One region of the Rahnella inusitata genome, then DNA from elsewhere that is predicted to be linked to it. Evidence: predicted binding sites of a transcription regulator. Region 1 holds the regulator's gene; each other region holds the start of a gene.
What was found. Region 1 encodes PurR, which represses purine synthesis genes. Its sites were predicted from a motif close to CANGCAAACGTTTGCNTG; they were not measured.
Positions count from the first base shown of each region.

Region 2: serA (phosphoglycerate dehydrogenase) is a predicted target of PurR. The motif match lies at 4,797-4,814, and genes of this name have one in related genera.
Region 3: I2123_RS01715 (nucleobase:cation symporter-2 family protein) is a predicted target of PurR. The motif match lies at 2,707-2,724, and genes of this name have one in related genera.
Region 4: purM (phosphoribosylformylglycinamidine cyclo-ligase) is a predicted target of PurR. The motif match lies at 3,720-3,737, and genes of this name have one in related genera.

Region 1 is NZ_CP065024.1:2,231,082-2,237,313, forward strand. It holds gene I2123_RS10475 (S6 family peptidase) at 1-1,089, opposite strand, end outside; gene purR (HTH-type transcriptional repressor PurR) at 1,462-2,487, opposite strand; gene cydH (cytochrome bd-I oxidase subunit CydH) at 2,821-2,910, shown strand; gene I2123_RS10490 (C40 family peptidase) at 3,075-3,977, opposite strand; gene I2123_RS10495 (Grx4 family monothiol glutaredoxin) at 4,440-4,787, shown strand; gene rnt (ribonuclease T) at 4,891-5,607, opposite strand; gene gloA (lactoylglutathione lyase) at 5,711-6,118, opposite strand.
Region 2 is NZ_CP065024.1:4,131,829-4,138,060, forward strand. It holds gene pepP (Xaa-Pro aminopeptidase) at 1-429, opposite strand, end outside; gene I2123_RS19395 (YecA/YgfB family protein) at 489-1,061, opposite strand; gene zapA (cell division protein ZapA) at 1,314-1,643, shown strand; RNA gene ssrS (6S RNA) at 1,691-1,874, shown strand; gene I2123_RS19410 (5-formyltetrahydrofolate cyclo-ligase) at 1,914-2,510, shown strand; gene asr (acid resistance repetitive basic protein Asr) at 2,757-3,179, shown strand; gene serA (phosphoglycerate dehydrogenase) at 3,475-4,713, opposite strand; gene rpiA (ribose-5-phosphate isomerase RpiA) at 5,052-5,714, opposite strand; gene I2123_RS19430 (LysR family transcriptional regulator ArgP) at 5,913-6,232, shown strand, end outside.
Region 3 is NZ_CP065024.1:358,532-364,763, reverse strand. It holds gene I2123_RS01720 (AsmA family protein) at 1-1,107, opposite strand, end outside; gene I2123_RS01715 (nucleobase:cation symporter-2 family protein) at 1,258-2,652, opposite strand; gene gltS (sodium/glutamate symporter) at 2,891-4,102, shown strand; gene I2123_RS01705 (PTS sugar transporter subunit IIC) at 4,170-5,495, opposite strand; gene recG (ATP-dependent DNA helicase RecG) at 5,717-6,232, opposite strand, start outside.
Region 4 is NZ_CP065024.1:3,898,461-3,904,692, reverse strand. It holds gene ppk1 (polyphosphate kinase 1) at 1-827, opposite strand, end outside; gene speG (spermidine N1-acetyltransferase) at 1,147-1,722, opposite strand; gene purN (phosphoribosylglycinamide formyltransferase) at 1,944-2,582, opposite strand; gene purM (phosphoribosylformylglycinamidine cyclo-ligase) at 2,618-3,655, opposite strand; gene upp (uracil phosphoribosyltransferase) at 3,888-4,514, shown strand; gene uraA (uracil permease) at 4,604-5,896, shown strand; gene hda (DnaA inactivator Hda) at 6,074-6,232, shown strand, end outside.

The DNA of each region.
Region 1 (6,232 bases):
CGCACCTGTCGCGGAGGTGACGCGATAATCATTGGAAAATTGAAGTTTACCCGCGCCCAGATTCACGGAAGAATCCAGCACAAGTTGACCACCTTCGCCATTGAAACGCAGGTCGTGTGTTGCGTTCAGTTGATCATTGGTTGCCTGAGTAGGGAGCGCGTAGCTTAGACCATGCCATATCCACTGAGAATCGCCCTGGGTTATAGCGGCGGTCCCCCAATGAATATCGCCATCAGCCTGCACATCCACGACATCGGGATCCGTCGTTGAATCAATGATCGATTTTATAAAGGCTGTCTGCAGATCTAAGTTATACGTGGTCAACGCGTAAGGGGGTGAACCATTACCCGACGTCGTTACACCGTACAATTCCCATTGTTTATCTACGCTGTCATAGACAAATAGCGGACTTCCGCTATCGCCACCTTGCGCAGCAGAACTAAAAGGCGTCGTACGCGCATCGTCTGGCGCGTAGTTTGTCCACCGTAATCTCCAGTTTTCAAAGGTGGGATTAATCATTGTCCCGCCCGATTTCCATTTATAAGCGCTGCTTAGCTGTTTGGTTTTATTTGTTCCCGGAATGACCTGGACTTGAGTGCCTGAACCAACCCGAGTGTAATATTTATATCTTTCATGATCGTTACGGGCATCATTAGCGAGCATCATGGGGGCTGGTGCCGCATCTGTTACAACTTTATTTAGGCGTGGAACATGAAAATCTCTGCCTGAGGGATCGACATTTCTGCTGATGAGTTGATAAGTGTAAGAATACTTCGCATTATTTCCATATTTTACTGATTTATAGCCACCGTTGTGAGCAACGCTCACGATGTGAGAGGGTGAAATTAACGTTGCAACGGCGGAGTCATCAGTGGAGCTAAAATCGGGGATCGGGAAATTTAAGAAGCCCGCAGACGTACCATCAGTTTTAAAAACCTCTACATTTTCGGCTCCGGGGGTATATTTACCCAGGTTTTCACCGAAGTCCCGGTAGTCTTGTACCGATACATCTTCACGCATTACTCCTGCGTGGGTATTGAAAATAGCACAAGAGATGAGTGTTGCGAGTACACTCGGTTTCCATTCCATTAGATTTTCCTTACTTCCATTTCAAAAGGTGAAGGATATTAGTTGAACCTTTTTGGAAAGTGAAATTTTAATTGTGCTAGTCTGCTTTCTGAAATCATGTGTAATCTTCATTTGCCTGTAATATATAGGGAAATTTTTTTTAATATGTATTTTGTATTGTTTTTTTTATAGATAACTTACGCGAATGATATTATGAAGGTAATTATTTGTAGTGGATTAATTCATGTAATAAATGAATTTACTTAATAAATAATAAGGGTCAGATATGATTTATCGTGACAAATTTTCACTAAAAATTAATGCGCGTGTTGCATAAAAACGCCTGCAAAAGCAGGCGTTAAAAGCATTAATAGCAAAGAGTAAAGGCAAACATTAACGGCGATAGTCGCGGAAAGGGCCATCGGCCACTGAGCGGCGTTCTACCAGCTTCGGATGTACCTCGATGGTCTGAGATTCTTCTCGTTTGCTGACGATGCGATCGAGCAACATCGTGAAGGCCATTTCACCCAGACGCTCTTTCGGCTGATGCACCGTGGTCAGCGCTGGTGAGAAGTAACGGGCATTACGCACGTTATCATATCCGATAACGGAAATGTCTTGAGGAACGCGCAAACCGAATTCATCGGCTGCACAAATCGCGCCCATCGCCATGACGTCACCGCCACAGAACACGGCGGTCGGGCGTTGCTTTTGCATCAGGATTTTTTGCATAGCCTGATAACCTGACTCGGGTTCGAAATCACCCTGGACGACCCATTCTTCACGCAAAGGAATATTGGCTTCGGTCAGCGCTTTCACAAAACCCTGGAAGCGGCCACCGCCGGTGTTACGCGCCAGCTGCCCCGGGATCACGCCGATATCGCGATGGCCGCGTTCAATCAGATAGCGTCCGGCCATGTATCCGCCTTCGAACGCATTATCGATGATGCTGTCGGTGAAGTTTTTACGCGCTTCGCCCCAGTCCATTACGACCATCGGGATTGACCGGTATTCTTCCAGCATGTTCAGCAGTTCATCAGGGTATTCCGCACACATCACCAGCAAACCATCGACACGTTTTTGTGCCAGCATCGCCAGGTAGGCCTGCTGCTTATCCAGATTGTTGTGTGAGTTACACAAAATCAACGTGTAGCCTTTGGAAAAGCAACTGTTCTCCACGGCTTCAATCACTTCGGCAAAATAGGGCGCTTCGCTTGACGTCGCCAGCAGGCCGATCGTTTTAGTGTTATTGACCTTCAGGCTGCGTGCGACGGCGCTTGGTGAGTAGTGCAAGTCTTTGATGGCCAGCAGAACCGCGGCTTTGGTGTCTTCGGCGACGAAACGTGTTTTATTGATGACGTGCGACACGGTTGTGGTGGAAACGCCAGCGCGCTTTGCGACATCTTTAATCGTTGCCATGTAAGGAATGACTCCTGAACTCACGTGTTTCAGCACGTTAGCATTATGTTAATCGTTTGCTTGCGTGGATTTCACTGCGGGCTTATAAAAAGGCAGTGAAATCGTTGGGTGAGTTCGTCAGAGTGAGGCGTAAAGCGCCCTCGGGAGAAATCGACCGGCACACAGGCGTGGTAACCGACAATTTTCTCTTATATTGCAGGAAAGTGGAAGTGTTATTGTGGGTTATCGCGCATGAATCAACGCGGGATTTTAGCCGGGAAGTATGAGAAAATGCGTTGGCACACATTTAGTGTGGCTAAATGAAGCGCCACAATTGATCTGTAAGGGGGTTTTATGGACCGCAATCTAAAATTGTCATTAATCACCACGGTTTGCGCTTTGCTCGTGATTGTCGCTTTCAGCTTCACCGCAGTAATGAACTAAAAGACGCGCAAGTCAGGCAATAAAAAGGGCGATTACCTGTTACAGGAATCGCCCTTTCTATTTTACGCAGTGACCTTTGCGCCGATACTCTTCCCTGCAGAAACGCTTCGTTAAATGCTATTCAATGGCTGATTAGCGAAACTTCAGACTTAACGAACTGTTTATTATCGGATCGTTTTCGGGGTCATTACCCGACGTGCGCCCACGTAATGGTCTTGCCAGTAATCATCGCCCAGGGAAGTGATTTTGATGTCTTCACCGGTACGCGGAGACTGAATAAATTTGCCGTTACCGACGTAAACCCCGACGTGGTCCGCGGCTCCGCGGTTATTGATTCTAAAGAACACCAGATCGCCTGATTCCAGCTCGCCGCGTTTCACCGGCGCTGCGTCGCGCAGGTGGTACATTTCGTTGGCCGTGCGCGGCATTTTAATGCGAATCAAATCTTTGTACGCGTAATAAACTAAACCACTGCAATCGAATCCGGTATTAGGTGAGGTGCCACCCCAGCGATAAGGCTTGCCGACCTGATGCATCAGCTTGGTCATCGCCGTTTGCTGCGCATGTTGATAACGTTTTTTATGCGTCGCACTTAATGTAATCGGCTTGCTGTCTTCTTCAACTAACTTTTTACCTTTACGGTGGCGACCATAGGCTTCTTTCTTGCTGGCCTTCGTCGTGGCGTTTTTTGCCAGAGCCTGGGTTTTAGATTTCTTGGTGGATTTGCTCTCGGCCCGGGTGGTCTTGAGTGTTTTTTCTTTTTTGCTCTCAGCCCGCGTTGTTTTTACTGTTTTCTCTGAAGCGTTTTTTCGCTTAACCAGTTCGGTGCTTTTAACTCTCTTCTTCGCATTCTTTTCGTGGCTCTGTTGTTCTTTGACCGGTGCCACTTTGGTTTTTTTTGTGGTTTTGGCAGCAACCGTCTTACGCTTTCGGCGTTCTTCAGGGGTAACCTGGTTAACGTGATTCTTTTTCTGATCGGCCGCAACACGGGTCTGCGGTGAGGCCTGGGCTATATTCAAAAATAGCTGGGTAAAGAGCAGCACAAAAAGCGTGAACAGTAAGCGCATAGCTTCGTTACCATGAGTGGTTAGGTTAAACATCAGAGATGTCAGAGTATTGCCTAAAAGAACCAGACAAAACAGCACGAATTGCCTCGATTCTAGATCATATTGTGAGAAAAAGTTAATAGCTTTTTTTATGCTGAAATAAACGCCATTTTTAGTTAAAAAAATGACCATATTTCAGTGTGTTAATATTTGAGCTAAACCATGGCGAATTGCAAATCCGGTGTTAACCCGACCGCTAAAAATGTTATTCTCGATGAATCTTTTATTTTGTGAACCCTGACGCAAGCACCGAAAATAGTGAAATAAAATGCCAGTATTGCGAAAGACCCTGCAAAAAATGGCGTTTTTATCTGACAGCTGCCATCGTTACAATAGAGGGTAGTGTGATTCAGCACCGTTTTTGAGTGCTGCGCGTGAAGAGTAATGACCGTGACAGCCTGTACCGGCTTGAGGAAGCAAGAAATGACCACTCCAACTATTGAAAAAATTCAGAAGCAAGTTTCTGAAAACCCGATTCTGCTGTACATGAAAGGTTCTCCAAAACTGCCAAGCTGCGGTTTTTCTGCACAAGCTGTACAGGCGCTGTCTGCCTGTGGCGAACGCTTCGCGTACGTTGATATCTTGCAGAACCCGGACATCCGCGCAGAAATGCCTAAGTTTGCCAACTGGCCAACGTTCCCGCAGCTGTGGGTAGATGGTGAACTGGTCGGCGGCTGCGACATCGTCATTGAGATGTATCAGCGCGGCGAACTGCAACAGCTGATCAAAGAAACGGCTGAGAAATACAAATCTTCTGAATCTGAAGAATAATCACCAGAAGTCATTGCCTGCCTGAACGGCGGTAAATGAAATAGAAAAGAGCGACATGATGTCGCTCTTTTTGTTTTTATACGCGTTGCGATCATCAGCATTTCTATCGCTGATTTTCTTCCGATGCAGTTTCATCTTCCTGCTCATCGGCACTCATTGCCAGCGGCCAGCCACCGAGACGTTTCCAGCGGTTCACCAGCTCGCAGAACAGTTCTGCGGTGCGCTCGGTGTCATACAGGGCGGAATGCGCCTGACTGCTGTCGAAGACCATGCCCGCGCTGATACAGGCTTTCGCCAGTACAGTCTGCCCGAGAACCAGACCACTTAATGCAGCGGTATCGAACGTGGCAAACGGATGGAACGGGTTACGTTTCAGACCGGCGCGTTCGGCAGCGGCCATCAGGAAGCTGTGATCGAAATTGGCGTTATGCGCCACGATGATTGCGCGGTTGCAATTCTGCTCTTTCATCCCTTTACGGATGACTTTGAAAATCTCGTGCAGTGCATCGTATTCACTGACCGCGCCTCGCAGCGGATTGGTTGGGTCGATCCCGTTAAAAGCCAGCGCCTCGGGCACCAGAATGGAGCCTTCAAACGGCTCAACGTGGAAATGCACGGTCTCGTCGCTTTCCAGCCAGCCGTCTTCGTCCATCTTCAGGGTGATCGCCGCGATTTCCAGCAGCGCATCAGTTTTGGCGTTAAACCCGGCAGTTTCTACGTCGATCACTACGGGATAAAAACCACGGAAACGGCCTTTCAGCGCGTTAATGTCACTATTCTCGGCCATTAGTTTCTTATCTTCATCGAATTCAGCGCACATTATGACAAATTTTGCCGCCACTTGCAGGCGTGAGGTAAACATTCGGCAATAAAGCGGGCAATAAAAAGGGCGCTTTCGCGCCCTGAAGCCGGGTAGCAACGTATCAGTTGCCCAGACCCTGACCTGCGTGTTTGGATTCGATCAGCTCGATTTTATAACCGTCCGGATCTTCCACAAACGCGATAATGGTGGAGCCGCCTTTGACCGGGCCCGCTTCACGGGTGACTTTGCCACCGGCGTTGCGGATGTCGTCGCAGGTTTGCGCCACGTTATCGACGCCTAATGCGATGTGACCGTAGGCAGTGCCGAGGTCATAGCTGTCAACGCCCCAGTTGTAGGTCAGCTCAATGACTGCGCCTTCGCTTTCATCGGTATATCCGACAAACGCCAGAGAATATTTGTATTCGGTATTTTCGCTGGTACGCAGCAGACGCATACCTAAAACGTCAGTGTAGAAGCTGATAGCACGTTGCAGATCGCCGACGCGAAGCATGGTATGGAGTAAACGCATAGGTTCCTCTTTATTTGCAGGATGAGAACAATCAGGTTCAGCCTAACCGATAGAGGCGGTTTTGTCTGTAAAACACAGAACAGGTGCTGAATCTGTGAACAAAAAAAGGCGACC
Region 2 (6,232 bases), 1.9 Mb from region 1:
CATCGCACGGTTAAGAATTTCATCGGCGTAGGCGTATTCGCCCTGCGCGTGGTACACCACGTCCAGGCCGTTGAGCAGCAGATGCAGTTGCTGGTTGATGTCGCTGAACGGCAGTGCTTTGGTGACGCCCAGCTTAGCCGGTGCCGCGTCTTGGCCAAGACGACGGCCAAACCAGATTTCAGCAGTGAGATCACGCACGCGGTTGAACAGCACGCTGTGGTTATGGTTCTCATCACTTTTCACCAGAATCAGCACCGCATCCGGTTCGTTGAAACCGGTGAAATACCAGAAGTCGCTATTCTGACGATACGGGTATTCACTGTCGGCGCTGCGCGGCACTTCGGGTGCTGCAAAAATCACGGCGGCGCTGCCTGGTGCCATCTTGGCTAAAAGTGCCTGACGACGATTCTCAAATTCTTGCTGAGTCATCTCACCTGCTCTCCTGAAATCGTTTTAATTAATCGTGTTAAGAACAATTCATGAAAAACTTAATGCAATGTACGCGGATTTTCCGGGGCGGTCGGCAAGCTGTGGCCAAATTCGCCAAAGCACAGGATGGCTGCCACGCGGACGTATTCCACCACTTCTTCTAAAGACTGCGCCAATTGTTCCTGATCTTCATCTTCGTCGTAACCTAATTGCGCGATGCTACGCAAATCGTCGATAGCTTCGCCGACTTCGCCTTTCACTTTGGCGAGTTTGGGCTGCATCATGCCGAGACCGAGCAGGAAATGGTTGACCCATCCCGCCAGTGCGTCGGCGCGCTCGAAGATGCTTTTATCATCATCAGGCATCATGATTTTGAATTCGAAACTGTCGTCTTCCAGGGTATCGGAGGTGACTTTACGCAATTGCTGTAGCAAATCGGCCAGCGTGTGCGGGTAGGCCATGCCTTCATTCGTCAGGTCATGCACCAGCGTTAACCAGCTACCGTCCCGGTTGCCACCGCACAGTAAACCACTGATCAACCCGTGCATTTCTGCTGCGGTTAAAGCAACCGATTGTTGTTTCAGGTTTTGATCCAACGAATCGTAAGTTGGGTAAGTATTCTCAATAGACATGCGCATTCGCCATCGTTGGCTGGATAAGTTCGTGTTATGCTACCACCAAGGTCTGTCGTAGTACCAGATTAGCAGCCTGTCTCAGGCACACTGAGGGTTGAATGTCTCGCTCTGAACAATCGGGCAGCAGTCAGTCAGCCACGGGGTTGTAACCTGGTATTGAGATAGTTATAGTGGCGCCCGCTTCCAACATCCTGCGCCAGGTCGTAGTGGTCACGTTGGGGCGGACGAATAAATTAGCAGGAAGGTGGCATGTCTGCACAACCGGTAGATATTCAAATTTTTGGTCGCTCTCTACGAGTGAATTGTCCGCCAGAACAACAGGAAGCACTGAATCTGGCAGCTGAAGATCTTAATCAGCGGTTGCAAGATCTGAAAGTTCGCACTAGAGTCACCAATACAGAGCAACTGGTTTTCATCGCGGCATTGAACGTATGTCACGAACTTGCTCAGGAAAGGTTGAAAACTCGCGATTACGCATCCAATATGGAACAACGTATCCGGATGCTGCAACAAACCATCGAGCAGGCACTGCTCGAACAAGGCCGGATCTCTGAACGTGAAGGGGCGCCTTTCGAATAACACACGTTGCTGATTTGCTGGTCACAGGCAGTCAGAAACGGTAAAAAATTTCTCTGAGATGTTCGCCAGCGGGCCCGTCCCCTGAGCCGATAATTAGTACCAACAGAATGTGATGATCCGTAATCGGTGCGCATGCTCGGTCCGTCCGAGAAGCCTAAAGATTGCGACAGCACGTTCACCTTGAACCATGGGTTCAAGGGTTACAGCCTGCGACGGCATCTCGGAGATTCCCCTTTCTTTTCGGTACATCCCTTTCTGGTTCATGTATCTATGTTGCACACACCTCAGTTCACTTTAGCCCGACAACAACTCCGCACCGAAATACGCCAACGCAGGAAAAATCTCACTCCCGAACAGCAAACTCATTTTGCCCTTCAGGCCGCCGAACGCGTTGCTTCGCATTCTAAAATCCGCTCTGCGACGACTGTTTCCGTATTTCTGTCTTTTGACGGAGAACTCGATACCGCACCGCTCATTCAGCGTTTATGGCAAGAAGGCAAACAGCTTTACCTGCCGGTGCTGCACCCTTTTTCATCTCATCATTTGCTGTTTCTGCACTACACGCCGCAAACTCTGCTTGTACGTAATCGCCTTAAAATTCTCGAACCACAGCTGGACGTCACAAAGGTTCTCCCCCTCACGCAGCTGGATATTATCCTGACACCTCTGGTGGCGTTCGATAACCAAGGTCAGCGCCTGGGCATGGGCGGTGGTTTTTATGACCGTACGCTGGAGCACTGGCAGAACGGCGGGCCATATCCGATCGGTTTAGCCCATGATTGCCAGAAAGTAGAGGAATTGCCGGTTGAGCACTGGGACGTGCCATTGCCGGAAGTGATTACGCCGGGCAACGTCTGGACGTGGTAATGCTCAGGTCCTTCTGTTTATCTCGGTGAAAACTTAAGTATGTTGTAACTAATACTTAATAAAGAACATAAAAACGTTCACGTTTCACTTCAATCTACTGAAAAATAATATTTTTTTTGATTTATACATACCGTTACACGCCGAAACCAATCACTCACGGACAGCAGAGTTCAACACGCTTATTATCCTTTCATCGGCCCCGCAGTGGGGTAGACACATAAACTAAAAATCCTTGAGGAATTAACGATGAAAAAAGTATTAGCTCTGGTTGTAGCCGCTGCAATGGGCCTGTCTTCTGTCGCTTTCGCTGCTGAAACAACAGCAACTCCGGCACCTGCTGCTACCGCAACAACGGCTGCACCTGCTGCCAAGCATGTAACTAAACATAAGACTCACAAGAAAGTCGCTCAGAAAGCGCAAGCGGCTAAGAAACACGTAAAACACGCTAAGAAAGCAGCGCCGGTTGCTCAGAAAGCCCAGGCTGCTAAAAAACCTGTGAAACACGCTAAGAAAGCAGCACCGGTTGCTCAGAAAGCCCAGGCTGCTAAAAAACACGTGAAACACGTTAAGAAAGCAGCACCGGTTGCTCAGAAAGCCCAGGCTGCTAAAAAACACGTGAAACATGCTAAGAAAGCGGCTCCTGCTGCAAAAGCAACACCTGCTGCATAAGTCTGAATAAGATAGCCAGATAAGTGTCTGCACTTGTCCGCTATCAGGACTGATAATCTGACACCCGGTCCGCCGGGTGTTTTTTTATCCATTTTTGCCCTGAGGTACCGCAAGATGCTGCGACGCTACCAGTTCGAAATAACCTTTTCCTCCATGATCCTCTGCGGTCTGATCGCCCTGCTGCTTCTGATGAGATTTTGAATCGTCATTAGAGGACCCGCGATACCCCAAAACGCCCTGATACCAGACACAAAAAAACCGCCTTTCGGCGGCCTTGTTGTTTCAGCTGATGCGATCAGTAAAGCAGACGGGCACGAATTGTTCCCGGAATGGCCTTCATCAGCTGCAGCGCGGTAGTCAGCGTCGCAATATCCGTTTCAGCATCAATCACCACATAACCGATTTCAGGGCTGGTTTGCAGATACTGCGCTGCGATGTTGATCCCCTGCTCGGCGAAAATCTGGTTGATGCTGGTCAGCACGCCCGGACGGTTTTCGTGGATGTGCAGCAGACGGCTGGCTTTCTCGGTGTGTGCCGGCAAAGATGCTTCCGGGAAGTTGACCGCTGACAACGTCGAGCCGTTATCAGAGTATTTCGCCAGTTTGCCCGCCACTTCCAGACCAATACCTTCCTGCGCTTCCATGGTAGAGCCGCCGATATGCGGCGTCAGCAGCACATTGTCGAACTCACACAGCGGCGAATTGAATGGATCGCTGTTGGTCGCCGGTTCTTCCGGGAAGACGTCGATCGCCGCGCCTGACAGATGTTTGCTGCGCAGTGCGTTGCATAGCGCAGGAATGTCGATCACGGTGCCGCGTGAGGCGTTGATCAGCAGTGCGCCCGGCTTCATCTGCGCCAGTTGCACTTCGGAAATCATATCTTTGGTACTGATCGTTTCCGGCACGTGCAACGTCACGACATCGCTGGTGTTGAGCAATTCTTCCAGAGAGGCAATCGGCTGCGCATTGCCCAGTGGCAATTTGCTTTCGATGTCGTAGTAGAAGACGCGCATCCCGAGGCTCTCGGCCAGAATGCCCAGCTGCGTGCCGATATGGCCGTAACCGATGATGCCCAGACGTTTGCCGCGCGCTTCGAATGAACCGACAGCCAGTTTGTTCCAGATGCCGCGGTGTGCTTTGGCGTTCGCTTCAGGAATGCCGCGCATCATCAGCAACATTTCGCCCAGCACCATTTCGGCAACGGAACGGGTGTTGGAGAACGGTGCGTTGAAGACCGGAACACCGCGACGCGTGGCGGCTTTCAGATCAACCTGATTGGTTCCGATACAGAAACACCCCACAGCCACCAGTTTTTCTGCTGCCTGGAAAACTTCTTCGGTCAGCTGAGTACGCGATCGGAGCCCAACAAAGTGCGCATCACGGATCGACTCTTTCAGCGATTCCGTATCCAAAGCACCTTTGTGAAATTCAATATTGGTGTAGCCCGCTGCACGGAGGGTATCAACCGCACTTTGGTGGACGCCTTCCACTAACAAAAATTTAATCTTGTCTTTCTCAAGTGATACTTTTGCCATTTCCCGACCCTATATGTTTCTGCCTGAATTCGAACTGCAAGGTGATTGCTCACAGCCAACATAACAAAAAATCCGCCATCATCAATACAAACGATTGCCTGCCCGGTAGCAGAAGGCTCACCGTGCCAGAGGGTTTCTAGCATTTCATGCTGGTTAGATTTTACTGCGCCAGACGTTCAGGAGGAGATTATCGAAAATGTGACATAAGTCACCGAATTAAGGCTTTTGAAGAAAAGATGATTCAGTCAGAAAATTATCATCTTCATAACATTGCGTTATGACAGAGGTGTGTCTGGCTGCTTTTAATGCAGCAGCCAGATCTTCTGCTTATCGCTGGATTATTTCAGCGTAACAGTTTTAACGCCTTCCGAAGTACCGACCAGGGCAACGTCAGCGCCACGGTTAGCAAACAGACCGACGGTCACGACACCGGCAATATTGTTGATCTTATTTTCCATCGCGACGGCATCAAGAATGTTCAGATTATGCACGTCGAGTATCACGTTGCCGTTATCAGTCAGCACATTTTTACGGTATTCCGGCAGACCGCCAAGTTTCACCAGCTCACGCGCCACGTAAGATCGCGCCATTGGTATGACTTCTACCGGCAGCGGGAATTTACCCAACACATCGACCTGCTTGGACGCATCGACGATACAGATGAATTTTTTTGCAATCGCAGCAATGATTTTTTCACGAGTCAGCGCAGCGCCGCCGCCTTTGATCATCTGCATGAAGCCGTTGATTTCGTCGGCACCGTCAACGTACACATCCAGCGAATCGACTTCGTTGCTGTCGAAAACGTGAATGCCTAAGCTTTTCAGTTTTGCGGTAGAGGCATCGGAACTGGAAACCGCGCCTTCGATTTGCCCTTTGATCGAGCCGAGTGCATCAATGAAATGGGCGGCGGTGGATCCGGTACCTACACCGACGATGGTGCCCGGCGTAACGTAATCCAGTGCGGCCCAGCCGACTGCTTTCTTCAATTCTTCCTGCGTCATAATGGCTTCTCTGTCTGATAACCCGAAAGTGCCGGTGATTATAAAGCAAGTCAGGGTGATTGGGATAAACAACGCCGTCGCGAGATCACACTTATTAAGTGCAATCGTGCTGCAAACGCAAAGATTTTCATCACCACAAAACCTGACAATCTGTGGCATAGTGTTTGGATAAAATGAAATCCAAGGGACAGAACTCCGATGAAACGCCCAGATTATAGAACGTTGCAGGCACTGGACGCGGTGATCCGTGAGCGCGGTTTTGAGCGCGCGGCGCAGAAGCTTTGCATCACTCAATCGGCGGTCTCACAGCGCATTAAACAACTGGAAAACCTGTTCGGCCAGCCTTTGCTGGTGCGCACCGTGCCACCCCGTCCGACCGAACAGGGGCAAAAATTGCTGGCGCTGTTGCATCAGGTCGAACTGCTGGAAGAAGAGTGGCTGGGCAGTGACAGTAATAGCGACAGCAATGATACGCCGCTGCTGCTCTCGCTGGCGGTCAACGCCGACAGTCTCGCCAC
Region 3 (6,232 bases), 1.9 Mb from region 1:
CTGTCTCCAGTTTTGCGGCAGCGTGTATTCCAGCCCGGCGACAGAAAGCTCATCAAGTTGCAGGCGTTTATTAGCGCGGAGCCAGTTGCCGGTGGTACGCAACAAACTGCGCTCCCAGCGTGCCGTAGCCTGCTTGATTGAAATGCCTTGCGCAGTCAGGTCGAGATTGATGATCGGATCCTGAATATGCAAATTGCCGTTAATCATATCAGTCGCGTTTAGCGAGATTTCGCCGTCATCGCTTTGCCAGTCGCCTTTTTCCAGCGTCACATCCTGTACGGAAAGATCAACATCGCTGAATGCCCAGTCGGTTCCCTGCAAACGGGCGTCGATCAGATCAAGCCGTTTGAGGGTGACTTTTGGCAACGTCTGGAAATCATCGAAAAACTCAGAAAGCGATTTGGACGTTTGCAGGCGTACATTGCTCAGACGCAGATTTTCAATGTTCCAGCTGCCGTCCGCTGCCTGAGTGGCTTTGCCGGTGAGCTGACCGCGCGCCAGATCGCCGCCAAAATTGCCCAGCGTGAGAATTTTATTATTCAGGTTACCCTGAATCAGGACGTTTTCAGTGGGAAGTCCGTTGACGGTCAGATTCGCCGCGCTCAACTGAAAATCTGCTTTATCGCCCAGCAGTTGGTGGGGTTTGGGTTGCCATGGCGAAATCCCGGCATTGATCTGCTGACCCTGGATCTCCATTCCTGCCGCATTGCCGGTCAGCGCCATTTTGCTCAGTTGCAGCGTATTGGCCTGCAAAGGCAGGTTCATGGCGGAAGGGCTGATGTTCAGTCGCCCGTTGACCAGCACGACGCGGTCGAAAAAGCGGGGTTCAGTAATCTGACGCCAGCTTAAATCGAGATCGACTTCACCGGCGCTGAGAGTTTCTGGCTGATTTTTCTGCCCGAAGATGACATTGGTGAGCGTCACCCGCCCCGGCGTTGACCAGTCATGGTCCACTTTTTCGACGGCGAGCCGGTAATCACTGTTATCCGTGACCCAGGTACTGAGTTTGCCCGCCGCCCAGCGGGTCTGTAATAGGACGTACACCAGCACGATCGCCAGTACCAGAAGCAGGACGAACGTCAGCAAAATTTTACCGATAAATCTCATCGTCTGGGGCCTGTAGCGTGAATTAGGGATAAAGGTTCTCTGTTTATGCCGCAAACAGCGAATTTTCTCAACAGCTTAGCAGACTGGAGACAATAAAAAGCGGCAGGGGTTCCAGACCACCTGCCGCTGTTGCATGCGTATTACAGTCGGTTATGACTTTTCGTGAGGAAAAACCAGATTCAGAACAATCGCTGTAATCCCGCCTGCTGCAATGCCGGAGGAGAGCAGGGTTTTAATCCAATCTGGCGCGAATTGCAGGATCAATGGTTGCTGGGACACCCCCATGCCGACTGCCAGGGACAGCGCCATGATCATAATCGCGCGGCGGTTCAGACGTTCACGGGAAACAATACGTACACCGGAAGCCGCGATGGTACCGAACATCACGATGGTCGCGCCGCCAAGAACCGGTTCAGGGATGTGCTGAACGAATCCGGCAACCGCAGGGAAAAGCCCCAGGACGATCAGCATCAGTGCCACGACAAACCCTACATAACGGCTGGCGACGCCGGTCAGTTGGATCACGCCGTTATTTTGGCCGAAGCAGGAATTCGGGAAGGTATTGAATACCGCAGAGAGCATGGAGTTCAGGCCGTTGGCCAGTACGCCGCCCTTGATGCGCTTCATGTACAGCGGGCCGCTGACCGGTTGTTCGGAAACGTCGGAGGTCGCGGTGATATCACCGATGGTTTCCAGCGAGGTAACCATAAAGATAAGCATCAGCGGGACCAGAAGATTCCAGTCAATTCCCAGACCATAGTAAAGCGGCGTCGGGAAGGTGATCCAGCTGGTTTGCGTCGGGGCCGTTACGGTCGGCAACATCCCCATCATCCATGCGGCCAGATAGCCCACCGCCATCGCAATAACCAGGGAAGCCACACGCAGGTACGGGTTACGCTGACGGTTAAGCAAAATAATCACCACCAGAACCACAGCGGCCAGCATCAGGTTTTTCGGTGCGCCAAAGGTGTGATCGCTCATCGCGGCATATCCGCCACCGATGGATGTCAGACCGACCTGAATCAGCGACAGGCCGATAATCATCACGACAATCCCGGACACCAACGGAGTGATCACGCGGCGGGCAAGATGCAGGAAGCGGGAAAGAATGATTTCAGTACAGGAGGCCAGCATCAGTGTACCGAATAGCGCGGCCATCATCGTCGGGACATCGGCACCACCATTTTTCAGCGCCAGCCCGCCCATTATCAACGGAGACACAAAGTTAAAGCTGGTGCCCTGAATGGAAAGCAGTCCTGAGCCCACCGGACCCCAGGTTTTAATTTGTAAAATGGAAGCCAGACCAGAGGCAAACAGCGACATGCTGATGATGTGCTGGGTGTCCTGCGCGGGGAGCCCCAATGCCTGACAAATCAGTAATGCCGGGGTGATCACGGCAACAAACATCGCCAGCAAATGCTGGCAGGCGGCAAATAACGTCTGAGGAATGGGAGGACGATCTTCGAGCCGGTAAATCAGTTCACTTTTAGTCTGGCGGGAAAGGTCGGATTGCTGTGTTTCTTGTTCTGCGGTTTGCGTACTCATGTTGTGGCATTCCAATAAGCGGCAAAGCGGGCATTTTTATTGAAATTGACAATAAAAGCAATCGTTTGCTTGCACGGATTTGTCGCCATTAATTTGAGTTAATGAGTTTGTTAAGATCCGTTTTTCTTGCGTAATTCAGCACTATTGACTTCTAATTCATCCTCTGGGAAAAAACAGGCAATTGATAAAGCTATAACTCAATAATTTTATTGGATTTATTACAAAATGGAGTTCGTGAATGATTCAGCTCGATACCTACGGCACGTTGGTGGCCGCCACGCTGGTTCTCCTTTTAGGACGAAAATGCGTTCAGTCGATCAACTTCCTTAAAAAATACACTATTCCTGAACCTGTCGCGGGTGGTTTGCTGGTTGCCGTTATGCTGTTGATCGCCAACCGGATATTTGGCTGGGAAATTGGTTTTGATGTCTCGTTAAAAGAACCTTTGATGCTGGCATTCTTCGCCACCATCGGTCTTAACGCGAATCTTGCCAGCCTGCGCTCCGGTGGCAAAAGCCTGATGCTGCTGGTGTTTGTCGTCGTCGGATTGTTGTTGCTGCAAAACGTTATCGGCATAGGCATGGCTAAAATGCTGGGGATGGATCCGCTGATGGGGTTGCTGGCCGGTTCCGTTACGCTGTCCGGCGGTCACGGCACTGGCGCGGCGTGGAGCAAGGTGTTCGTCGAACGCTATGGCTTTGAGAATGCCACTGAAGTGGCGATGGCTTGTGCGACATTCGGGCTGGTGCTCGGCGGTATTATTGGCGGGCCGGTGGCGCGTTATCTGGTGAGCCACTCTTCAATGCCTGGCGGCTCGCTTGATGATTCAGCCGATCCAAGCGCATTCGAAAAACCTGCGATTGGCCGCATGATAACCCCGCTGGTGCTGGTGGAGACGATTGCGCTGATCGCCATTTGTCTGAGTGCAGGCACCCGTATTTCCGAATTGCTGCATGGCTCCGCTTTCGAAATTCCGACCTTTGTCTGTGTTCTGTTTGTTGGCGTGATCCTGAGTAATCTTCTGGCATGGCTGGGTTTCTACCGCGTATTTGACCGTGCGGTCTCGGTGCTCGGTAACGTCAGTCTGTCGCTGTTTCTGGCGATGGCGCTCATGAGCCTCAAACTCTGGGAAATGGCGTCGCTCGCGTTGCCGATGATGGCCATCCTGCTCGTGCAGACTATCGCGATGGCACTGTATGCGATTTTCGTTACCTATCGCGTGATGGGCAAAAATTACGATGCAGCGGTGCTGGCGGCAGGCCACTGCGGTTTTGGTCTGGGCGCAACGCCAACGGCGATTGCTAATATGCAGGCGATCACTAACCAGTTTGGCCCTTCGCATCTGGCATTTTTAGTTGTTCCTATGGTCGGCGCGTTCTTCCTTGATATCGCCAATGCCATCGTCATTAAATTGTTCCTGATGCTGCCGGTCTTCCCGGCGATTGCTTAACGGCCTTAGCAAAAAAAAAGGGCACAAAAACCAATATTTTGTGCCCGATTCATCACTTCAAATTTGCTTAATTCGCTGCGTCAGCTTGCTCAGTAAACACTTCTTCGGCTTCCGCTGCTTTCTCCTGAGTCAGTAACTGCTTCTCGTAGACTTTGAAGAACGGGTAGTAAATCATCATAGACAGGGCCATCAGCATGATGACCAAAATCGACACTTTGAAATCCCAGCCCATCGCCCAGGCTGCGCCAATCGGCGCCGGAGACGTCCACGGAACCAGTGAGATCATGTGCGGGAGAAGATCGGTGGAAACGGCCAGATAAGCGATCACGGCATTGACCATCGGAGCCAGCAGGAAGGGGATGAAAAATACCGGATTCATTACGATTGGGGTACCGAAGATGACCGGCTCGTTGATGTTAAAACAGCTTGGCACCAGACTGAGTTTCCCCATGGTACGCAGATGTGCCGACTTACTGCGGCAGAACAGCAGCACCAGCCCGATTGTGGCGCCAGAACCGCCAATGACGATCAGGAAATTCCAGAACGCCTCAGTCATGATGTGCGTCATCGGCAATCCGGCGGCCAGCGCGGTCTGATTCAGCCCGAGATTGGTCAGCCAGAACGCCTGCAACATCCCCGAGACAATCGCCGAGCCGTGGATCCCGGCAAACCATAGCAGATGACAAATCAGCACCGCCACCAGAATAGCCGGAAGCGAGTCTGCGGCGGAAATCAGCGGTTCAAACAGTGCCATGATGGCCTGTGGTAGCAGCATGTCAAAGCCTGACTGCACCAGCAAACTGATCGGGAACAGTGTAATCACTACGGCAATAATCGGGATCAGCAGATCAAACGAATGTTTGATGTTTGAAGGTACCTGTTCGGGAAGGCGAATGCCGATATTGTATTTCTTCAGCAGCCGCGTCAGTTCGGTGACATAAATCGCGACCAATATCGCGGTGAAAATACCCACACCGCCCAGCGCCTCCGTCGACATCTTTTTATCAACCTGCGGCGCGGCGACTAACAGGAACGACATCAGCGACAGCATAGCCGTCATAAATGGGTCAAGTTTGTAGCTTCTCGCCAGGTTGTAGGCAATGGAAGCCGCGATGTAGATCGACATGATGCCCATCGTCATATTGAACGGCGTCAGTATCTGGAGCTCATATTTCGCCGATAACGCCAACCAGCTGCGGGCAAACTCCCAGGAGGATTCCGGCGAAAAAGGCGGATGTACGAAAACCAGCAGAAACGAGCCGACAATCATAAACGGCATTGCTGAAATAAAGCCGTCACGCACCGCCATAACATGACGTTGAGAGGACAAGCGAGCTGCGAACGGACTAATTTTTTGTTCGATAAACTGAAACAGAGACTGGCTGATGCTCATAATGATATTGGCCTTATGGTGAAGAAATCACGCAGGGTTGCCTTAATTATCATCAGTGTAGATGCGGAGTGTGAAACCGGTTACAGACTTTGTGCGAGTCTGTGAAGGTCATCAAATAACCAGGGAAGAAAGAGGTTGAGGACGATTTTTGAACAAAAGTCTGAGGAATAGTTATTAAGGAAACATCATTTTTAATGATGTTTTGGCCAAAAAAGGAGGGATCAGGCGTTGGTGTAACGTACTCTTTCCGGCAGCCAGCGTTCTATCAACGCTTTGGCATGTTCGGGGAATTGTTGCTGAAGATAGCGGGCGATACGCTGCACATCCGGGATCATCGCCTGATCGCGAAGCAGATCGGCCACTTTGAACTCGGCGCTGCCGGTCTGACGCGTACCCAGCAATTCACCCGGACCACGAATTTCTAAATCCTGCTGAGCAATGACAAAGCCATCGTTACTGTCGCGCAAAACCTGCAAACGTTTCTGTGCGGTCTTGCTGAGCGGCGTTTTGTATAACAGTACACAGTGAGAAGCCACCGCACCACGGCCAACGCGGCCACGTAACTGATGCAACTGCGCTAAACCCAGCCGCTCGGGGTTTTCGATGATCATCAGGCTGGCATTCGGCACGTCGACTCCCACTTCAATCACGGTCGTTGCCACCAGCAGCTGTACTTCGCCTTTTTTGAACGCCTGCATGACGGCCTGTTTTTCCTGCGCCTTCATACGGCCATGAAC
Region 4 (6,232 bases), 1.7 Mb from region 1:
AGTAATTCCACCATTTCATTAGGCATATCGCGCTGATAAACAAAACGCACCGGCTCTGCGGTCAGTCGCTGTTTCAGGCTCGAAGACATCAGCTCCAGCAGGCTCGATTCCATTTCCGTGACCAGATCGTATTCGGCATCACGGGTCATTTTCATCGAATAAGCGTTCAGCGTATCGTAATCAAAGAAGCCTTTGAAAATGTCGTCGAGGCAATAACGCAGAATGTTATCAAGCAGGATCATCGGCTTGCGGCGACGAGGCGCTTCCGGCGGCAGATTCACAAAACGCGGTACTTTGTCTGACGGGATTTCCAACAGCGCATAATGGATCTCATCGCCGCGGATAATTTCGACCGCCAGATAGGTGTAATCGTCTTTAAGGAACTGCACCAGATTGGTGTCGTGATTAATGAGGATCGGCGTGATGTGCTGGCGCAGGTGATGTTTGAAATACTGACGCAGCCAGAGCTGCTGATTTTCTGACACCTGACGCTCGTTAATCAGGAAGATCTGATTACGCGCCATCTCCAGTAACAGGTCGTTATAAAGGCTGTCGAATTCCTGATCGATCCGCAGGACTTTCGCCTGAATCTTTTTCAGCAAATGCCGCGATGCGCCGAGAAAACCCTGTTCTTCACTGATGAGGATCCGTCGTTTTAAGTCGGCAAAGCGGACTTTGTAAAACTCATCAAGGTTATTGGAATAAATGCCTAAAAACCGCATCCGTTCGATCAGGGGATTACTTTTGTCCGCTGCTTCCTGCAAAACGCGTTCATTGAAGGACAGCCAGCTTAGTTCTTTCTCGATATAAAGCTTTTCCTGACCCATTTTCACTCCGTTCGTTTAGCGTGCAACCTGGCCCATACAGGCGAAATCCGCCTGAAAACACCGCAATTTAGCTCACCATCATCTTCGTGCTGTTCGCTTTTCCAACGGTCAACGTAACAGGAAGCCTTTTGTGTGAGGGGCCTAGTGTCTACTAACAATATTGCGAAAGATTGACAGGAAAGTCCAACATAACAGGGAGAGTTTTATCAGATGAAATAAAAGAGGGGAAAACACAGGAGATATGCAGGAAAAGTCTTACCGGTGAAGGACATTCACGCCCTACACCAGCAGAAAATTGACCCGGACTGTATGAATTAAATCAGACCGCGCTGGCACCAATTACGGCTTCCGGTTTGATCTGTACCGGTTTGGTTTTGTATTTGGCCAGGAACTGCGGCTGGAAAATACACATGCGAATGGCGCTGCGATATTCCCCGTTCACAAAAAATTCCTGTTTCAGTTCGCCTTCCAGCTCAAACCCTAGTTTGCTGTAGATGTGGATCGCCTTTTTATTTTCTTTATCGACGATTAAATAGAGTTTGTAGAGGTTAAGCACCGAGAAGGCATAATCCATCGCCAGACGCACGGCGTCGCCTGCAAATCCTTTGCCCTGATGCTGCGGGTCAATGATTATCTGGAATTCCGCACGGCGGTGAATATGATTAATTTCCACCAACTCGACAAGGCCGACCGGCCCGCCCTGGAATTCGATAATAAAGCGGCGTTCGCTTTGGTCATGGATATGTTTGTTATACAGATCGGTCAGTTCGACAAATGCCTCATAAGGCTCTTCAAACCAATAACGCATGATGCTGGCGTTATTATCAAGACGGTGAACAAACGACAGGTCATCCTTTTCCAGGGGACGTAATCTGACGCTGTTATTGCTAAACATGGGGTGTTCCTCAAAAAATAAAGCCGTTTTACCTGAGGTAACCTTCTTGGAAATGAAATCTGAAACAACCGTGTTCCAGATGAAGGTCGGCGCACAAACGACGTTTAAACGTGCGCCGGGAACGCCATTATATCGGCTCAACTGTAAACAAGTGTCAAATGACAGGAAATAAAAAACCGGCACGAAGCCGGTTTATAGTGAAATCATCGCGTTTAAGCAGGTTAATCCGCTGCATAACCCTGATCAGGTAGTGGATTGTTATCCAGCAATGCCCGATCGTTTTTCAGGGATAAACGGCCTTCAACGAACCAGCTGACCACCAGCGGATAGATATTGTGCTCCTGCGTTTGTACGCGGGCCACCAAATCGTCCTCGCTGTCATCGCTAAATACCGGCACTTTGGCCTGCAAAATCACCGGGCCGCCGTCGAGCTGCTCCGTCACAAAATGTACCGACGTGCCGTGTTCCGTATCCTGATTTTCAATCGCCTGACGGTGAGTGTGTAAACCCGGATATTTCGGCAGCAGGGAAGGGTGGATGTTGATCATTCGCCCGGCAAAGCGCTGAACGAAGTCGGCAGTAAGGATACGCATGTACCCCGCCAGCACGACCAGGTCCGGCTGGTATTCATCAATAGCATCGGCCAGTGCGACATCAAACGCCGCGCGGTCTTCATAAGCTTTGACATCCAGCGCGTGCGCGGCAATGTCTGCCAGTCGCGCACGTTCCAGACCGTAAGCGGCGGATTTATTGCTGAAGACAGCAGTGATTTCTGCATTAATTCGTCCCTGCTGGCAGGCATCAATCAGGGCCTGAAGATTACTGCCTTCGCCCGATACCAGAACCACAATCCTTTTCATATCGCTACCTGTCTTCAGTCAGTTGATTTACCCGATTACTCAATTACCACGCGTTCCGCGGAGTCAGAGGCTTTAACATAGCCAATTTTCCACGCCTTCTCGCCATTGTCATTGAGTAAAGCAATCGCCTGATCGGCCAGTTCAGCCGGAAGGGCCACAACCATGCCCACGCCACAGTTAAAGGTGCGGTACATTTCGTGACGGCTGACGTTACCGGTGGTCTGCAACCAGGTGAAGACATCCGGCCACTGCCAGCTGGATTCGTTGATGATGACCTGAGTGTTATCCGGCAATACGCGTGGGATATTTTCCCAGAAGCCGCCACCGGTCAGATGCACGATACCGTGGACATCAACGTTTTCGATCAGGTTCAGGATCGATTTCACGTAAATCTTGGTCGGTGCCAGCAGGTGATCGGCAAGCGGTTTACCTGCCAGATCGGTGGTTTCCGGATTGGTGTTGCTGACTTCGAGAATTTTGCGTACCAGGGAGTAACCGTTGGAATGCGGGCCACTGGCGGCAAGACCGATCAGCACGTCGCCGTCAGCGACTTTGCTGCCGTCGATAATTTCTGATTTTTCCACCACGCCGACGCAAAAACCTGCCACGTCATAATCTTCGCCGTGATACATACCCGGCATTTCAGCGGTTTCACCCCCGACTAACGCACAGCCAGACTGCTTGCAGCCTTCGGCGATACCGGTTATCACGCTGGCGGCGATATCGACGTCCAGTTTGCCGGTGGCGTAGTAATCGAGGAAGAACAGCGGTTCAGCACCCTGAACGATCAAATCGTTGACGCACATCGCGACCAGATCGATACCGATAGTATCGTGGCGTTTCAAATCCATCGCCAGACGCAGCTTGGTGCCAACGCCGTCGGTGCCCGAAACCAGTACGGGTTCACGGTATTTTTGCGGCAATGCGCAGAGGGCACCAAAACCGCCCAGTCCACCCATGACTTCAGGGCGGCGAGTCTGTTTTACTACACCTTTAATGCGATCTACCAATGCGTTACCGGCATCGATATCTACGCCTGCGTCTTTATAGCTGAGAGAGGTTTTGTCGGTCACTGCGAAGTCCCCACGGCGGTTTGGGTTGGTGGTTGAAGAATAAAGCGGGGCAATTCTAACAGCGCAGGCAAACGTTTGCGAGCGCCTTATGCGATGACCCTTTTTGGGCTGTCTATACTCTATCGGGGTTCCTGATGATCCAGATCAGGCAATTGGCTGTAGCATTGAAAAAAAATGGCGTTATAATCTCGCGATTTTTTTTTGCAGCTCAACCACCTTAGGAGAATAAACAATGAAGATCGTCGAGGTGAAACACCCGCTGGTGAAACACAAGCTGGGCCTGATGCGTGAGAACGACATCAGCACGAAACGTTTTCGCGAACTGGCTTCTGAGGTGGGAAGTCTGCTGACGTATGAAGCGACTGCCGATTTAGAAACTGAGAAAGTCACCATCGAAGGCTGGAACGGTCCGGTTGAAATCGATCAGATCAAGGGTAAGAAAATTACCGTTGTGCCTATCCTGCGTGCCGGTCTGGGCATGATGGAAGGCGTTCTGGAGCACGTACCAAGCGCGCGTATCAGCGTCGTGGGCGTGTACCGTGACGAAGAAACCCTGAAACCTGTACCCTATTTCCAGAAGCTGGTTTCTAACATCGAAGAACGTCTGGCGCTGGTGGTTGACCCGATGCTGGCGACCGGTGGCTCGATGATTGCAACCATCGACCTGCTGAAAAAAGCGGGCTGCCAGAGCATCAAAGTGCTGGTGCTGGTGGCTGCACCGGAAGGGATTGCCGCGCTGGAAGCCGCGCACCCTGACGTTGAACTGTACACCGCCTCGATTGATCAGGGGCTGAACGAAAAAGGCTACATCATCCCGGGACTCGGTGATGCGGGCGATAAGATATTTGGTACGAAATAAGCAGCAAGCAATAGCCGACTGAGAAGTCGGCTTTTTTTTGATTTTTTTTTACTCGTCAAATACAACATCATTTCACAGAGGATCAATCCATGACCCGTCGTGTCATCGGGGTAAGCGAACGTCCGCCTTTACTGCAGACAATCCCCCTGAGTTTCCAGCATCTGTTTGCCATGTTTGGTGCCACCGTTCTGGTACCCATTCTGTTCAAAATCAACCCGGCAACGGTGCTGCTGTTCAATGGCATAGGGACTTTGCTGTATTTATTTGTGTGTAAAGGGAAAATACCGGCTTATCTCGGTTCCAGCTTTGCGTTTATCTCACCGGTGCTGTTACTGCTGCCGATGGGTTATGAAGTGGCGCTGGGCGGATTTATCGCCTGCGGGCTGTTGTTCTGTCTGGTGGCGCTGATCGTTAAGAAGGCGGGTATCGGTTGGATCAACGTGATGTTCCCGCCGGCGGCGATGGGCGCAATCGTTGCCGTCATCGGACTGGAACTGGCGGGCGTGGCGGCGAATATGGCCGGACTGCTGCCTGCCGATGGCGCACCGGTGGATTCCACCGCAGTGATCATTTCCGTCGTGACGTTGTCGGTGACCATTCTGGGTTCAGTGTTGTTCCGCGGTTTCCTGGCGATCATTCCGATCCTCATCGGTGTGCTGGTCGGCTACGCGCTGTCGTTCTTTATGGGCGTGGTGGATGTGTCTGCCATCGCGAATGCTCACTGGTTTGCGCTGCCAACGTTCTACACCCCGCGCTTTGAGTGGGTGGCGATTTTGACCATTCTGCCTGCCGCGCTGGTGGTGATTGCAGAACACGTCGGGCATCTGGTCGTGACGGCAAACATCGTCAAAAAAGATCTGCTGCGCGATCCGGGCCTGCACCGTTCGATGCTGGCAAACGGCTTGTCTACCGTACTTTCCGGTTTCTTCGGTTCTACGCCGAACACCACTTACGGCGAGAACATTGGCGTGATGGCCATCACCAAGGTTTACAGCACCTGGGTGATTGGCGGCGCGGCGATTCTGGCGATCCTGCTGTCGTGCATCGGAAAATTAGCGGCAGCCATTCAGGCCGTACCGGTGCCAGTAATGGGCGGTGTCTCCTTGCTGCTGTACGGCGTGATCGGCGCATCCGGTATCCGCGTGCTGATTGAATCGAAAGTCGATTACAACAAAGCGCAGAACCTGATCCTGACGGCGGTTATCCTGATCATCGGCGTCAGCGGTGCCAAGATCCACATTGGCGCGGCGGAGCTCAAAGGCATGGCGCTGGCGACCATCGTCGGCATTTTCCTCAGCCTGCTGTTTAAAGTGATTGAGATCTTCCGCGGTGAAGAAAAGATCATTGATATCGAAGACGAACGGGAAAATCCGCCAGTCTGATCGTTGAATTTCAGCTGAAACACCTGACCGGCGGGCGCAGTGCTTTCCGGTCAGGTGCTCGGATCACAAGCGGTTGCACTCGGCACAGTTCAATTTGCTGCGGATCCTTGCTAGAATTCGGTCGTTCCTTTTTATTGACATGACAACATCTGCGGTCTTCATACCGCTTCGGTTGAGGTGCTTCTGAATACGCCGGCACAGCTTTCCCTGCCACTTTATCTTCCCGATGATGAAACCTTTGCCAGTTTTTATCCGGGTGAGAATCCCTCTCTGCTTTCTGCGATTCAGACCGCATTGCATCAGGAACACGGCACCTATATTTATTTCTGGTCACGT